DNA from 4 places in the Novosphingobium sp. GW821-FHT09E05 genome. Region 1 is predicted to be linked to each of the others. Evidence: riboswitches for the same ligand, from Rfam matches in the RefSeq annotation. Region 1 holds a riboswitch; each other region holds the start of a gene.

Region 1 (4,145 bases):
CGCGACCCGCGATACCGGCGGCTTCGTCACACTCGCCCCGCCCAGCGTGCTGGCGCTGACGCTGGTGCTGCTGTTCGGTCCCAAGGCGATGGGCACCATCTGGATGCTCGCCGACCGCGACCGTCGGCGCAGCTTCGGCGGCGCCAGCGCGATCCTGCGCACCGTGCCGCTGGAAATCGCGCTGGGCATGCTGCTCGCGCCGATCACGATGGTGACGCAGACCAAGGCGCTGCTCGGCCTTTTGCTGGGCATCTCGGCCGGGTGGAACACCCAGTCGCGCGACGCCCGCCGCATCCCGGTGCGCGAGATCCTGCCGGACCTGCGCGAGCATCTGCTGCTGGGCGCCGCGCTCGCCGCGACCGCGTGGCTCGACCCGATGACCGCGCTGTGGCTTTCGCCGATCATCGTCGGCCTGCTCGCCTCGCCCTGGCTTATCAGCACGTCGTCGAGCGAGGCGCTCGGCGACCGCGCGGCGGCGGCGAAGTTCTTCCGCGTGCCCGAGCCCGGCATCACCGAAACCCCGCGCCTGCCCAGCCCCGAGCCGCTCACCCCGCTCAAGGATCAGGCGGTCGTCGAGGCCTGAGGCGCGAACAGCGCGGCCGCCGCCAGCGGGGCGGATGGGAAGTAGAAATGCATGTAGCTCGCGATGAGCGAGCCTTGCCTATAGATCGCCTCGCCCTCGCGCCCGTCCGGCGTCGCCGCCCGCGCGAAAGGCGACAGCGGCGTTTCCAGCCGGGAATAATGGAAGGTATGACCGCGCAGGGTGCCGCGTTCCAGCGCGACCTGCTGCATGCCCAGCGCCGCAAGCCGTGGCTGCATGGTCACTTCGCCCGGCATCAAACCCAGCATTTCCGCCCGAGTCCCCTTGCCGTCGTCCAGCGCATCGCAGGTGTAGAGCATCCCGCCGCACTCGGCGAGGATCGGCCTGCCCGCTGCGTGATGCGCCCAAATCGACGTCAGCATCGGTGCGTTGGCCGCTAGCTGTTCCACGTGTAACTCGGGATAGCCGCCGGGCAGCCACAGCGCATCGCATTCCGGCAAGGCCTGGTCCCGCAGCGGGGAGAAGAACGAAAGCCGGGCCCCTGCCCGCTCCAGCCAGGCGATATTGGCGGGGTAGAGGAAGGCGAAGGCCTCATCCCGCGCCACGGCGATACGCTTGCCTGAAAGCCCGGCAACTTCGGGCGCGATTCCGCCTGGTGCCGCAAAAGCGACCGGCGGCGGCAGGTGCAGCGCCGCGTCGGCAAGCAGCGCGGCGGCGCGGGCCAGCCGCGCTTCAAGGTCAGCCACTTCGCCTGCCTGCACCAGCCCGAGATGGCGCTCGGGCAGCGCTACCCCCGCCTCGCGGGGCAGGGCGCCGAGCCAGGTCACGCCCGGTGGGACGCTCGATTCCAGCAGCTGCGCATGCCGCTCGCTCCCCACCCGGTTGGCGATCACCGCATGGAGGTCCAGCCCCGGCCGGTAGGTGGCGAGGCCGTGGACGAGCGCCCCGAAGGTCTGCGCCATCGCCGATCCGTCGACCACCGCCAGCACCGGCAACCCGAAGCGCTGGGCAAGGTCGGCGGCGCTGGGATCGCCGTCGAACAGGCCCATCACCCCCTCGACAAGGATCAGGTCCGCCTCGCCCGCCGCCTCGTGCAGGAGCCTGCGGCACTCCGCCTCGCCGCACATGAACAGGTCGAGCTGGTGGACCGGCGCCCCGCTGGCCGCCTCCAGCACCATCGGGTCGAGGAAATCGGGCCCGCACTTGAACACCCGCACCCGCCGCCCGGCGTCGCGGTGGCGGCGGGCGAGCGCGGCCGTCACCAGCGTCTTGCCCTGCCCCGAGGCGGGGGCGGCGACCAGCAGCGCCGGGCAGTGCCTGATATCCATATCGTTCATCGCCCCGGCACCTATTGGGCCGCGCTTCCCGGCGCAAGCATAGGCCACTTGCGCCTTGGCTCGCCGCACGATAGTTGCCCGCCTTGCGACAGGTTCCCCGCGAGGGGATCAAAAGGGAACTCGGGTGAAATCCCCGGGGCTGCCCCTGCAACTGTAAGCGGAGAGCCATCGGCCATCACGCCATTGGGACCCTGCAAGGTCCTGAGAAGGCGGCCGGACCGGCACCGACCCGTGAGCCAGGAGACCTGCCCGTCGCCGTCGTTCTTCGACCGGACAGGGTGTGCCGGACGAACGGGGTATAAATCCTCGCGTGACGACAGCCACAGCCTCGTGGGCCGCCCGGCCTGCGGGGTCGATGCCGTCTGCTTGAAGGAAGTACCGTTGTATCATAAACTTACCGCCGTCGCCGTACTCGCTCTTACTGCGAGTCCCGCACTCGCCCGTGACGACGCCCAGGCCTACCCGAACGACACCGGCAGCGACCTGGACAGCGGCAACGGCGCCGCCGACCGCATCGTCGTCACCGCCCTGCGCACTCCCGTCGCCGCGAGCCGCGTCTCCTCGACCGTCACCGTGCTCGACGAGCCCGCGATCGTCGCCCTCCAGCCTGTCGCCGTGACCGACGCGCTGCTGCGCACGCCGGGCATCAGCCTGTCGCGCAACGGCGGCTACGGCACCACCACCTCGCTGCGCATCCGCGGCGCCGATGCGGGGCAGAGCGTCATGGTGATCGACGGCATGCGCCTGTCCGACCCCTCGTCCACCGCGGGCGGCTACGGCTTCTCCAACCTGCTGCTCGACGACATCGACCGGATCGAGATCCTGCGCGGGCCCCAGTCGATCCTGTGGGGCAGCGACGCGATCGGCGGCGTCGTCAACGTGCGCACCCGCCGCCCGGCCGAGCCGCTCGAAGGCAGCGTCGTGGTCGAGGCCGGCACCCACGACACCGTCTCCGCCCGCGCCGGGGTGGGCGGCACGTCCGAGGCGATCGACTGGCGCCTCGCCGCCTCGCGCTTCACCACCGACGGCATCTCCGCCCGTTCGAACGGCACCGAGGCCGACGGCTACACCCGCAGCGCCGCCAGCGGCACGGTGACGGTGCGCGTCGCGCCGGGCGTCAGCCTCGACCTGCGCGGCTACTGGTCGAAGTCCAACAACGACTTCGACGGCACCAGCGGCGACACTCTCGCCTATGGCCTGACGAAAGAGTGGTCGGGCTACGCCGGGCTCAACTTCGCGCTGCTGGACGGCAAGCTCGTCAACCGCGTGGCGTTCCTCCAGGGCGAGACCGACCGCGCCAACTACGACCCGGCGCGCAAGATCCGCGCAATCAGCTTCGACGCGCACGGCCGGGTCCGCCGCTACGAGTACCAGGGCACCTACACCGCCTCCGACGCGGTCCAGGCCGTGTTCGGCGCCGAGCGCGAGGAACAGCGGATGACCACTGCCTCGCCCGGCAACAACACCGCTCCCTATGTGCTGACGCCCACCAGCGTGGACACCAACAGCGTCTACGGCGAACTGCGCATCACGCCCGTCACCGGCCTGACCCTGAACGGCGGCGCGCGCTATTCCGACCAGTCGCGCTTCGGGAGCAACACCGTGCTGAGCGCGGGCGCGGTCTACACCCCCAACGCGGGCGCCACGGTCCTGCGCGCCAGCTATTCGGAAGGCTACAAGGCCCCCTCGCTCTACCAGATGTTCAGCATCTACGGCGTCGCCGACCTCAGCCCCGAAAAGGCCAAGGGCTGGGAAGTCGCCGCCGAGCAGAACTTCGGAGAGGCGCTGCACCTCGCCGCCACCTGGTTCCAGCGTGACACCGACAACCTGATCGACTTCGCCTATTGCCCGACCGCGGGCGCGCAGCCCGCCGTCTGCTATATCCCCGGCACCACCACGACGCGCTTCGGCTACTACGCCAACGTCAAGGCGGCCAAGGCGCGCGGGCTTGAGCTTTCCGCCTCGGGCAAGCTGGGCGTGCTGTTCGCGAACGGCAACTACAGCTGGATCGAGGCCGAGGACCGCACCGCCGGCGCCACCTACGGCCGCCAGCTCCAGCGCGTGCCCCGCCACCTCGCCAATGCGGAGGCCGGGATCGAGCTGCCGCAGGGGCTGCGCGCCAGCGTCGCCGCGCGCTATTCAGGGGAGAGCTTCAACGCCGCCACCGGCACCGCGAAGCTCGACGACTACTGGCTGGTCGACCTGCGCGCGCAGTGGCAGGTTACGGACGGCCTGACCCTGCAGGCCCGCGCCGAGAACCTCACCGA
Region 2 (4,145 bases), on a different contig from region 1:
GGCGCACCGGCGAGGTCACCAAGACCATCGAGCGCGGGACCAAGAGCATCGACACGATGCTCTATTTCATGCTGTTCAACATCGCCCCGACCATCCTGCAGCTGCTGGTCGTCGCGGTGATCTTCTACATCAACTTTGGCATCGGGCTCGTACTCGCCACCGCCTTGGCCGTCGCGGCCTATATCTGGGTCACGCGCACGATCACCGAGTGGCGGACCAAGCTGCGCGAGCAGATGAACCGGCTAGATGGGCAGGCGCTGTCGCGCGCGGTGGATTCGCTGCTGAACTACGAGACGGTGAAGTACTTCTCCGCCGAGGCGCGTGAGGAGGCTCGCTACGCGCAGGCCACCCGCGCCTATGCGGTGGCGGCGGTGAAGAGTGAGAACTCGCTCGGGCTGCTCAACATCGTCCAGGGCGTCGTGGTCACGCTGCTGATGGCGGGTGCGCTCGCGTGGACGGTCTGGGGCTGGTACCGCGGCCAGTACACGGCGGGCCAATTGGTCTTCGTGCAGACCTACCTGACGCAGCTGTTCCGCCCGCTCGACATGCTGGGCATGGTCTACCGCACCATCCGGCAGGGCCTGATCGACATGGCGGAGATGTTCCGCCTGCTCGACACCCAGGTCGAAGTGCCCGACGCGCCCGGCGCGCCGGCGCTGGTGATCCGCCAGCCCTCGATCGTGTTCGACGAGGTGGTGTTCGGCTACGATCCCGACCGCACGATCCTGCACGGGCTGTCGTTCGAGGTGCCCGCCGGACAGGCCTTCGCGGTGGTCGGCCCCTCGGGCGCGGGCAAGTCCACGCTCGCGCGGCTGCTGTTCCGCTTCTACGACCCGCTTTCGGGCCGGATCCTGATCGACGGGCAGGACATCCGCGAGGTCACGCAGTCAAGCCTGCGGGCCGCGATCGGCATCGTGCCGCAGGATTCGGTGCTGTTCAACGACACCATCGGCTACAACATCGGCTACGGCCGCGACGGCGCCAGCCTCGAGGAGATCGAGGCCGCCGCGCAGGGCGCCGCGCTGACCAGCCTGATCGCCCGCCTGCCCAAGGGCTTCGCCACCGAAGTGGGCGAGCGCGGCCTCAAGCTCTCGGGCGGCGAGAAGCAGCGCGTCGCCATCGCCCGCACCCTCGTCAAGAACCCGCCGATCCTCGTGCTCGACGAGGCCACCAGCGCGCTCGACACGCGGACCGAGCAGGACATCCTCGCCACCCTCCACCGCGTCGCCGAACACCGTACCTCGCTGTCCATCGCACACCGGCTGTCCACCATCGCCGATGCGGACAAGATCCTGGTGCTGAACGAAGGCCGGCTGGTGGAGAGCGGCAGCCATGCGCAGCTCCTGCGCCGCGAAGGCCTCTACACCGAGATGTGGTCGCGCCAGGCCGCCGAGGCCGAGGCGATGATCGAGGCGGCGGAATAGGCGCCGCCCACGGGAATCGCACTTCACGACAGGCGGTCCCGACGCATCACTCCCCGCCGCTCCCTCATATCTGGCGAGCAGATGGCCGCCCCCCCGATCGGCCCGACGCTGACCACGTCGCCCGCAATCTTCCGATTGGCACACCGCAAAAATCCCCCTATTGCCGCCCTCGGACCGGCGTTAACGCGCCGGTTTCGAAGATCGCGCCGGTGCCTCGAAAGAGGCTTAAAACGGGAAGGCGGTGCGGGTGGTTCACCACCCAACTCCGCAGCTGTCCCTGCAACTGTAAGCGGCGAGCGCGATGCACATCGTTTCCCCCAGCCGGGGAAGCAGCCACTGGGCCGGACGCTAAGTCATGCGGGGCCTGGGAAGGCGTGCATCAAGCCCTGACCCGCGAGCCAGGAGACCTGCCGGCGTTCTGGTCGCTCTTGCCTTGGTCCAGGGGATGGTCACGGCACGGTACTTCCGTCTGAGCGACGTTCGTCATGCGGCCGGGGCCGCATCGGCACAACGCGCCGGGCGTCCTCGCGCCTGCCCGACGCGCGTGCCGGGTCGTCGATCGCCCGATCGATGGGACGCCCCGCCGTGCAGAAGTCGCCCGGCGCGGGGAGAAGACCATTGAGCAAAGTGCCCACCACCGTCATCACCGGCTTCCTGGGAGCGGGCAAGACCACGCTCGTGCGCCACCTGCTGCAGAACGCGGGCGGCCGCCGCATCGCTCTCATCATCAACGAGTTCGGCGACGTCGGCGTCGACAGCGAACTGGTGAAGGGCTGCAACGACGAGGCCTGCCCCGAGGACGACATCGTCGAACTGGCCAACGGCTGCATCTGCTGCACCGTCGCCGACGATTTCCTGCCCACCATGATGAAGCTGCTCGACCGGCCCAACCCGCCCGAGCACATCATCATCGAGACCTCCGGCCTCGCCCTGCCCAAGCCGCTGGTGAAGGCCTTCCAGTGGCCCGACATCCGCACCCGCGCGACCGTCGACGGCGTCATCGCGCTGATCGACGCCGATGCCGTGGCGGCCGGCCGCTTCGCCACCGACGAGGTCGCGCTGGCCGCCGCCCGGGCCGCCGACCCCAACCTCGACCACGACAGCCCGCTCGAAGAGCTGTTCGAAGAGCAGCTCGGATGCGCTGACATGGTCGTGCTCAACAAGACCGACCTCGTCGATGCCGAGGCGCTGGCCCATGTCGAAGGGCTGGTCGGGGCCGAGACCCGTCCCGGCGTCAAGATCATCCACGCCGACCACGGCGCGGTCGACATCGCCGCCCTGCTCGGCATCACCGCGGCGGCCGAGGACGACCTCGACAGCCGCAAGTCGCATATCGACGGCCTCGACGAAGGCCACGACCACGACGACTTCGACAGCTTCGTCGCCTCGGGCGGTGACGTGGCCGACCTCGACGCGCTGGTTGCGCAGATGGCCACGCTGATCGCCGCGCACGACGTGCTGCGCATCAAGGGCATGGTCGCGGTCGCGGGCAAGCCCAGCCGCCTCATCGTGCAGGCCGTCGGCCCGCGTATCCAGCACTTCTACGACCGCGCCTGGAAGCCCGGCGAACCGCGCCGCACGCAGCTGGTGGTGATCGGCCAGAAGGGCCTCGACCGCGCCGCCATCGAGGCAGGATTGGCCGACGTTCTCGGTGCGGTGACGGTCTGAACGAGCCGATGCCGATGCCCATCCCGCCCCACCCCATCCCACAAAACCCCGTCGTCCCCGCGCAGGCGGGGACCCCGCTTGTTCCTTCGAGCGGGGCGGAAGGGAAGCGGGGCCCCCGCCTTCACGGGGGCGACGGGGTGTGGGGTGCGAGCATCCTTCTCTCGGGTAGCGGGAGGTGGGCCGCCCGTACCGTGCGCGTGGCGCGCACAAACCGGGACACTGCCGCCATGCGAAACCCCGCCTGATGCACCTGCTCTCCGCCACCCCCGGCACCATCACCAACGGCGAGGAGGCCATCGACCTCGACCAGCCGCCGGGCGACATCGTCATCCTGACGGTGGCGGACAGCGAGCTCGCCTGCTTCGCCAAGGCCGCCGCGCAGTTGCCGCAAGGTGGCATTAGCGTGCGGTTAGCGAACCTGTTGCAGCTCAAGCACCCCTACTCGATCGACCTCTACGTCGAGAAGGTGATCGCCCACGCCAGGTTCGTCTGCGTCGTCCTCCTCGGCGGCAAGAGCTACTGGCCCTACGGCATCGACGAGATCGCCGCCGTGGCGCGCGAACGCGGCATCGCCTTCGCCGCCATCGCCGACGGGCGGGAGGACGACCCCGCGCTCGACCGCGCCTGCACGCTGCCCGCCGCCCAGGTCGAGCACTTGCGCGACTACCTGCGCCAGGGCGGCACCGCCAACGCCCTCTCGTTCCTGCGCACCGCAGCGCGGATCATCGGCGACGACTGCGGCCAGCCCGACGACCCGGTGCCCGTCGCCGATGCCGGGCTCTACATCCCCGGCGTGGATCGCCCCGGCCTCGCCGATCTTCACGCGCGCTGGAAGCCGGATGCCCCGGTCGCGCTGCTGGTGTTCTACCGCGCGCTGATGATCGCCGGTACGCTCGACGCGGTGGACGCCATGGTCGCCGCGCTGGAAGCGCGCGGCCTCAACGTCGCCGCCGTCCACGTCCGGGCGCTGCGCGAGCCTTTCGCGATCGACTGGCTCGGCGGGCTGATGGCCGGGATCGCCCCCGACGTGGTCATCAACGCCACCAGCTTCGC
Region 3 (4,145 bases), on a different contig from region 1:
GGCAGGTAGTCGGCCTGGGCCAGCCCGCGCGCGGCGGCGGCGTTGACGAAGCCGGAACGCGCCATGAGGTCGGCGACGAGCGTATGCTCCCCCGCGACGATGCCGCCCGACTGCCAGACCAGCGCGGGAATGCGCGCGGCGCCGGGCGCGGGCGCGGCGGCTTCCAGCGCGAGGTTCATGCGGCGGGTCAGCGCCTCGCCCGCCTTGCGGTTGCCGGTCAGCGCCGCCAGCGTGCGCACCTGCTCCAGCGCCTGCGGCATGTCGGACGGGATCGGCTCCAGCACCACGCGCATGCCGAGATCGCGCAGCGCCTGCGCGGTGGTGGGCGAGAGGAAGCTGCTGGCCACCACAACGTCGGGCTTGAGCGCCGCGATCTCCTCGACCGCGCCCGACACGGCCGCGAACCGGCGCGCGCGGGCGATGTCCATCGAAGTCGCGGACGGGTCGTGGCTGTAGTGCGAGATCGCCAGCAGCTGCCCGGGATACGCCACCTCGGCCAGCACCGCGTCGGTGCAGGGGTTGAGCGAGACGATGCGCGGCCGCGCGGCATCGACGACGGGGGCGCCCGGCCCGCAGGCGGCGAGAGTGAGGGTGAGGGTTAGAGCTAGCAGAGCGGCGACGGGGCGCATGGTCATCCCCGCCCCCATCTTCGTCGTCCCTGCGAAGGCGGGGACCCATCTGAGGTCGCTTCGTGTGGCCCGGCCATCAGATGGGTTCCCGCCTTCGCGGGAATGACGAGGTGTGGGTGTGCGGGTCGGAAACGACGACCCCTGCCCCGAGGGAAGGGCTGCCCGGGTCGGCCCTGTAGCGACCGACCCTGCCGTCACATCTTCACGCGGACGCCGGCGTAGGCCGAACGGCCGGGCGTGCCGTAGGTCCGCACCGTTTCGTAGTGCTCGTCGAACAGGTTCTCGACCCGGCCGTAGACCTCGACGTTCCCGGTGACGGCGAAGGCCGCGCGCAGGCCGGCGACGACATGGCCGCCGACGTACTGCGTGTTCGCGGTGTCGTCATAGCGACCGCCGCCGACCCGCAGGTCCGCGCCCAGCTTGAGGCCCAGCTCCCACGCCTTGTCGATGCTGGCGTAAAGGTTGGTGCGCGGCCGGCGGGCAAGGCGGTCACCGGTCAGCTCGTTGGTCGCGTCTAGGTAGGTGGCGGCGATGTTGACGTCGAAGCCTTCCCAGTTGGTGACCTGCATGCCCAGTTCCACGCCCTGCGCCCGTGCGCGCCCGACGTTGTAGTAGTTGAACTGCGTCAGGTCGTAGTCGATCAGGTTTTTGGTCTTCCTGTCGAAGTAAGTCACCGTGAAGGCACCGGTTCCCTGCGCGAAGGGCAGTTCCACGCCGGCATCCCAGCTCTTGGAGGTCTCGGGATCGAGCGCGCGGAAGCCGGCGTTGCTGTAGAGCTGGTAGAGCGAAGGCGCCTTGAAGCCCTCGCCGTAGCTGGCGCGCAGGATCGGGGCCTCGTCGCCCTCGCCCAGCACCCAGGCGCCGTTGGCGGCGAAGGTGGTCCTGTGGCCGAAGTCCTCGTGGTCGTCGTAGCGCAGGCCGCCGTTCAGCGTGAGGCCCGTCAGCGGACGCACCGTGAGGTTGCCGTAGTAGCTGTCGAGCGAGGTGCTGTCCTTCGAGCCGTAGTTGTCGTCGAACTTCTGCTTCTCGGTCTCGGCGCCCAGCTGGACGCTGGCCATCTCGATCGGGGCGAAGGACAGCTGGCCTTCGAAGCGCTCGGTGCGGCCGTTGGTCTCGTAGGGGCCGAACACGGCGTCGTCCGACACGCGGTTGGTGTCGTTGATGCCGTAGCCGATCCGCGCCGAAAGCCGGTCCTCCAGCCCCGAATACCGCACGTTGGCATAGCCCAGCGTGTCCCGCTTGCGGCCCACGTTCAGCGCATCGGCGCCGGTGTTGTCGTAGTCGTAGTCGCCCTTGGTGTAGAAGCCGCCGGCATCGACCGACAGGCCCTGCGCCAGTTCGACCTGCGCGCGCGCATTGGCCGACTTGCTCTCGAAGCCGTCCTTCTCGGTGGCGCCTCGGCGCTCATTGAAGGCGGAGTAACCGTCGCCCTTCAGCCAGTTGCCGCCGAGCGTCAGGCCTACCGGGCCGACGAGGCCGGCGGCGGAAGCGCTCACGTTCCGGCGGTCGCGCCAGCCGTATTCGGCCTGCGCGCGGGCGGTCCACTGCTCGGTGGGCCGTGCGGTGATGAAGTTGATGACGCCGCCGATCGCGCGGCTGCCCCACAGCACGCCCGACGATCCGCGCACAATCTCGACGCGGTCGAACTGGCCGATCGTCAGGTTGCCGAAGTCGAAGCCGCCGCCGACGTCACCCGGATCGTTGATGCGCACGCCGTCGATCAGCACCAGGCTCTGCGCGTTCTCGGCGCCGCGGACGAAGACGCTGGAAGGCTGGCCGAAGCCGCCCGACTGCACGACGCTGACGCCGGGAATGCGCGCCAGCACGTCGGTGGCGCTGGTCGCCTGGAAACGCTCGATCTGGTCGCGGGTGACGACGCTGACCGACTGCCCGACCTGGGTGACGGGGGTGGGCTCGCGGGTGGCGGTGACGACGATCTGGCCGCGCTCCATGCGGATGGCGGCGGGATCGCCCTCGTCGAACACGCCGGCCTCCTGCGCCATCGCGGGAGTGCTTGCCGCCAGCGCGGTGCCGAGCAGAAACAGGTACTTCATTATATGTCCTCCGAACCTTGAACGTGTCTCGCCGTTCATGGCGGAGGCCTCGCGCGCCCCTCATGGCACGCGGACCCGCTGCACCCGGAACACCCCGTCCGGCTGCGGAACGACCATCCTGGGCAGGTCTCCTGGCTCCCGGATCATCGCCCGCCCCCGCCTTCCCAGCCATGAGGCCAGTGGCGCGATGGAGACGGGCTCTCCGGTCACAGTTGCGGGGGCAGCGCCGGCAGTTGCGGCCGGCTTCCCTCTTAGGCCCGGCAAACCGGGCACCCATGACGTGAGAGCGCCGATAGTGCGGAGTTGCACGGTTTGCAAGCGAACCGTCATCCCTGCGAGAGCAGGGATCGCTGACCGAGCCGAGCAGGGATGCAGGCGGTGCATTGCCTCAAGGCTGCCCGGCGGTCCCGGCGTTCGCCGGGATGACGGCTATCGGCAATTTCTTAAGGCCTTAAGCGTAGAGCCCCGCCCTGTACCGCAACGGGACGGCGACGAATGGCGGGATGCGCCGCGCGGCTTGCGCAGCTAGGCCCGGTGCTGCCGAACTGCGCCCATGCTTTGACAGGAACCGAGTGCCCCCAGCCGCCGCCTTTTCCGAACTCCCGGCCGCTCCGGCGGACGCGCGCGGATTCGATGGCTGGGAACGCCCGCGCGACTTTTCGGGCCGTTTTGCCCGCCGCGCGCACGGCATCGGCCGCCACCCGCTGAAGCTCCATCGCCGCTGGACGCTCGGCGTCGCCGCGCTCGCCGCCGTGGCGCTGCCCGCCTTCGCCGCGCCCGACCGCTTCGCCATCGCCGACGCGGGGACGCAGGACACCCCGGTCGCGCCGATGCCCTTCGAGCAGGCGGGCGCCAGCTTCCCCGGCTCGGCGTTCTATTACCTCGACAGCGAGGTCGCCCCCCTGCGCGTGGGCGAGGGCATCCACTCCGACGCCGACGACGCGGTTTCCGGCCCCGGCCCGATCGCCCGCGCCTTCCGCATCGACAACTCAGGCGTCGACCGCAGCCGCGCGCTGCAGTGCCTGACCGCCGCGATCTACTACGAAGCCGCGAGCGAAGCCGACGCCGGCCAGCGCGCGGTGGCGCAGGTGGTGCTCAACCGCGTCGCCCACCCCAGCTATCCCAAGACCGTGTGCGGCGTCGTCTACCAGGGCTCCGAGCGCTCGACCGGCTGCCAGTTCTCGTTCACCTGCGACGGCGCGCTGGCCCGCCGCCCGCAGCGCCTGTTCTGGGACCGCGCCGAGGCCGTCGCCCGCGCCGCGCTGGCGGGCTACGTCTACGCGCCGGTCGGCCTCGCCACCCATTACCACACGGTCCAGGTCAGCCCCTACTGGGCGCCGAGCCTCAATTACCTCGGCACCATCGGCGCGCACCGGTTCTACGCTTTGCGCGGCGCGGCGGGCAGTCCGGCGACCTTCCGCTACGCCTACCTCGGCGGCGAGCCGGTGGCCGCCCCGCACCG
Region 4 (4,145 bases), on a different contig from region 1:
TCCGCCTGCAGATGCAGATAATGGTCGAGGGCTGCTTCCTGGGCTGCAAGTCGGCACTGCCGCACATGACCAAGGGCGGCGGCGGCTCGATCGTCAACGTCGCCTCGGTCGCGGCGCTCAAGGGCATCAGCGCGATCCCGGCCTACAGCGCGGCGAAGGCGGGCATCCTGGCGCTCACCCGCAGCGTGGCGGTGCACTGCATCGAACAGGGCTACCGCATCCGCGTCAATGCCATCGCGCCCGGCGCGCACGACACACCGATGACGCAGGCCGCGCTCGCGCAATTGCCACAGGACAACGCCGGGCTCGACCAAGTCAACGCGCATGGGCAGGGCAGTCCGGAGGACGTGGCCAACCTCGTCCTGTTCCTCGCCTCCGAGGAATCGCGGCAGATCACCGGGACCCACATCGTCATAGACAACGGGGAGACGGTGGGATGAACATCGGTCAGGTTGCAGATGTCCAGGCCATCGCCAACGTCCTGGCGGGCCACAGCCGCGCTGTCGACCGCGCGGATAAGGGCTTGTTGGCGGGGTGCTACCACGATGACGCCACCGTCGATTACCGCTTCTTCGAAGGCACCGCGCGCGATTTCGCGGCAATGCTGACGGGCGCGCAGAAGGCCGGGCCGGTGACGCTCCACCGCACCGCGCAGATGGGGATTGAACTCGACGGCGACCGCGCTGCCTCGGAAAGCTACGTCATGGCCTATGCCTCGAGTGCGGGAGAAGCGGGGCCGGCCACCCAGCACCTTATCTGTGGCCGCTACCTCGACCGCCACGAGCGGCGGGGCGGCGAATGGCGACTGAGCCACCGCACTTATGTTCTCGACACCAATGTGAACTGGATCGGCGGGAACGCTCTGCCCGGCCTCGGCGGGCTTGACCATCAGGTACCGATAGGCGGGCACGGCGCCGCCGACGCCGGGATCGCGCTGCTCACGCAGGCGCGCGCGAAGAACAGGACAAAAGGAGCCGAGCCGATGAGCCATGACGCGAACATGATCGACGCCGTGATTGCGCGCCAACAGATTGCCGATATCACGATGGCCTATTGCCGGGGGGTGGACCGGGCCGATGGCGCCTTGCTGGGGAACGTGTTTCACGACGATGCGAGCGTGGTCAGCGGGGCCTTCAACGGCAGCGGTCGCGATTTCGCCAAGGCGATCTGTGCGCTCGTCGAGCAAAGCTATGAGCAGACCTTCCACTCCATCGCCAACCAGTGGATCGAGGTGGAGGGTGACGGCGCCGTGGGCGAGACTTACGTCATCGCCGTCTCGACCGGCCGCGACGGAAACGACACCCTCACCGGCGGCCGCTACGTCGACCGCTTCGAGCGCCGTGCCGACCGCTGGGCGATCGCGGAGCGTACCTTCGTGCTCGACTGGTCGCGCACGGAACCCAGCACGCGCGACATGACGGGCGGCATGTACGGCGCCCTCGACCTCCATGGCTGCCGGGGGCAGGGAGATCCGGTCTACGCCTTCATGGGCAGGTGACTCCTCCACGATGCCAAGCCATCGAACGTCTTGCAGTTGCGCCATCCTCTGTCTAAGGCGCTCGCAGTCGAAGTGCCCAACAGTACTTCGGCAAGATCGCGCTGGTGCCCCGAAAGGGGCTTAATAGGGAACACGGTGAGGGCTTGATTGTCCGAATCCGAGGCTGTCCCTGCAACTGTAAGCGGCGAGCGCGATGCACATGTGCGGCGGGACAAGGTTCCACGCCGCCAGCCACTGGGCCGGACGCTAAGTCATGCGAGGCCTGGGAAGGCCGTGCATCGACGCAGTGACCCGTGAGCCAGGAGACCTGCCCGCGCATGGTCGCTCTTGCCTTGGTCCAGGGGATGGCCGCGGCACGGAACTCCGTCTGAGCGACGCATGTGCGGCGAGGGCCGCACCGGCACATGTGCCGGGCGCTCATGGCGTCCGTCCGGCGCGTGGACCGGCCGTTCGCGCGGAAGCCCTCGTCAGTTTCGCTGGCGCCGACGGGGCTTTTTGCAATGCAATCACGATACGTTTCGCACACGGCGCTTGCCGTCGTCCTCCTGCTCGCGCCCTCCGTGGCCATGGCCGAAGAGGACGCGGATTCCATCATCGTCACCGGCAAGAGCGTCGAGGAGACGCTGCCGCAGGAACTCAGCCGCTACGGTAGCGACCTCTATCAGGTCAGCGAGCAGGATATCGACGACCGGGGCGCAGTCGATGTGGCGGCGGCGCTGCAGACGGTGCCGGGGCTCTACGTCATGCCGGGCAACGGGCCGTTCAGCTACGTCGACGTCTCGATGCAGGGATCGCGTACGCAGGACGTGCTGTGGACCGTGGACGGCATCCGCATCAACAACCGCCTCTACGGCGGCACCTCGCCCAACGACACGCTGCCCGCCAGCATGGTCGAGCGGATCGAGGTGCTGAAGGGCGGCGAGAGCCTCTTCTATGGCACGCAGGCGGCAGCAGGCGTCATCAACGTGGTAACCCGTTCGTTCAGCGACGAGTTCGGCGGTCAGGTCAACGCTCAGGTCGACAGCCGGGCGGGCACCAATGTCGACGGCTACGTCCGGGGTAGCCTGGGCAGGCATCGCTTCGTCGCCTGGGGGTCGCACAACAGGTCGGAAGGCTACCGGCCCTACAGCGAGATGGAGCCCAGTGCGACCGACCGCAAGCGTGGCTACGACCTGTGGTCGATCGGCGGCAAGTACCAGTACGACTTCAATTCCGATCTGCTGCTGAACCTGCAGTACCAGCACACCGAGGCCAAGCTCGACAACCTCTCCGCGATCCGCGTGCGCGAAAGCCGCAACGACCGCAACGAGGAGATCGCCAGCATCCGCCTCGACTACGTCGGCAGCGAGACGGTGCAGTTCTTCCTCAAGGGCTACTACCACGACTGGAACACCGCCTACGTCCAGATCCGCAACGACCTGGCGACCGGCGAGCCGGTGGTGATCTACCCGGCCGGGACCTATTGGGGCTACAAGGACTTCGGCGGCAGCGCCGTGGTCAAGCTGCGGCCGCATAGCGGGCTGGAGTACCTCGTCGGCTACGACTTCCAGAACTTCAAGGGCCGCGACGACGTCCTGCTGATCGGCAAGACAAAGGAGAAGGTCCAGGCCGGCGTACTGCAGGTGCGCACCACCGACGACCTGTCGGACCGCGCGCGCCTGTCGGCGGGGCTGCGCTACAATGACGGCAGCGGATCGAAGAAGACGGTCTGGAACGTCTCGGGCCGCTTCGACCTGAGCGAGGACCTCTATCTTGAGGCCAACGGCGGAACCTCATTCCTGCTCCCCAGCGCGTCCCAGCTCTACCAGATCGATCCGTGCTGCGAGAAGGGCAACCCGAACCTCGAGCCTGAGGAAAGCCTGGGCGTCAACGTCAGCATCGGCGGCCGGTTCGCGGGCGGAACCTTGACGTGGCAGGCGACGGCTTTCGCGCGGCGCATCGATAACCTGATCGACATCGACTATAACGATCCGGCCTATCCTGACGGCATCTACACCAACGTCGATAAGAAGGTGAACGTGCGCGGCGCCGAACTGCAGCTTGGCGCCAAGATTGGCGACGGGTGGGAGCTTTCGGCAAGCTACACCTACACCCGCTCGCGCAATTCCGGCTCGGACCTCCAGCGCGACCGTACGCCCGAACATCTCGCACGCGGCGGCATCGCCTGGCGCCCGACCGAGATCCCGTTCGGCGCCAACGTCTCGGTCAACTGGGTGGGTGACACCTGGCGGACGGTTTCCGGCTTCGGGCGGCGCAACTACGGCCAGTACCTCGTCGTCGACGCGGGGCTGCATATCTACCCCGACGGCGACGCACGCCGTCACCGCTTCGGCGTGAACATCGAGAACCTGTTCGACAAGGACTACGCCTCGGGCCTGGGATCGGCGCCGCGCGACAACGGCAGCGGGCGCTTCCTCTACTCCGTGCGCGGCGTGCCCCGGACGCTGCGGATGAGCTACGGCCTGGCGTTCTGAGGGAGGGGGCGATGACCTTGCGTCCGATCCTTTTCCTCCACCGCTGGCTAGGGATCATCGTCGGCGTCGTCATGACGGTCTGGTGCCTGTCCGGCTTCGTCATGATCTACTCGCCCTATCCCCGCTTGCAGCCGGCCGAGCAGTTGCGGGGGCTGGCGCCCCTGCGGCTGCCG

The links. A riboswitch is a leader RNA that binds a small molecule or an ion and turns the genes downstream of it on or off. The one in region 1 is predicted to bind cobalamin.
Region 2: it holds a riboswitch for cobalamin, as region 1 does, so the genes downstream of both, cobW (cobalamin biosynthesis protein CobW) here and AC07M9_RS19800 (TonB-dependent receptor plug domain-containing protein) in region 1, are expected to answer to the same signal.
Region 3: it holds a riboswitch for cobalamin, as region 1 does, so the genes downstream of both, AC07M9_RS03775 (TonB-dependent receptor plug domain-containing protein) here and AC07M9_RS19800 (TonB-dependent receptor plug domain-containing protein) in region 1, are expected to answer to the same signal.
Region 4: it holds a riboswitch for cobalamin, as region 1 does, so the genes downstream of both, AC07M9_RS15665 (TonB-dependent receptor plug domain-containing protein) here and AC07M9_RS19800 (TonB-dependent receptor plug domain-containing protein) in region 1, are expected to answer to the same signal.

The regions. Positions count from the first base shown of each region.
Region 1 is NZ_JBWKOQ010000008.1:44,622-48,766, reverse strand. Features, by position in the region: gene mdoH (glucans biosynthesis glucosyltransferase MdoH) at 1-583, shown strand, start outside; gene AC07M9_RS19805 (cobyrinic acid a,c-diamide synthase CobB) at 562-1,878, opposite strand; cobalamin riboswitch at 1,952-2,145, shown strand; gene AC07M9_RS19800 (TonB-dependent receptor plug domain-containing protein) at 2,260-4,145, shown strand, end outside.
Region 2 is NZ_JBWKOQ010000003.1:387,840-391,984, reverse strand. Features, by position in the region: gene AC07M9_RS16135 (ABCB family ABC transporter ATP-binding protein/permease) at 1-1,424, shown strand, start outside; cobalamin riboswitch at 1,615-1,853, shown strand; gene cobW (cobalamin biosynthesis protein CobW) at 2,043-3,092, shown strand; gene cobN (cobaltochelatase subunit CobN) at 3,337-4,145, shown strand, end outside.
Region 3 is NZ_JBWKOQ010000001.1:805,886-810,030, reverse strand. Features, by position in the region: gene AC07M9_RS03780 (ABC transporter substrate-binding protein) at 1-635, opposite strand, end outside; gene AC07M9_RS03775 (TonB-dependent receptor plug domain-containing protein) at 824-2,683, opposite strand; cobalamin riboswitch at 2,788-2,975, opposite strand; gene AC07M9_RS03770 (cell wall hydrolase) at 3,154-4,145, shown strand, end outside.
Region 4 is NZ_JBWKOQ010000003.1:273,814-277,958, forward strand. Features, by position in the region: gene AC07M9_RS15655 (SDR family oxidoreductase) at 1-440, shown strand, start outside; gene AC07M9_RS15660 (nuclear transport factor 2 family protein) at 437-1,498, shown strand; cobalamin riboswitch at 1,584-1,827, shown strand; gene AC07M9_RS15665 (TonB-dependent receptor plug domain-containing protein) at 1,999-3,972, shown strand; gene AC07M9_RS15670 (PepSY domain-containing protein) at 3,984-4,145, shown strand, end outside.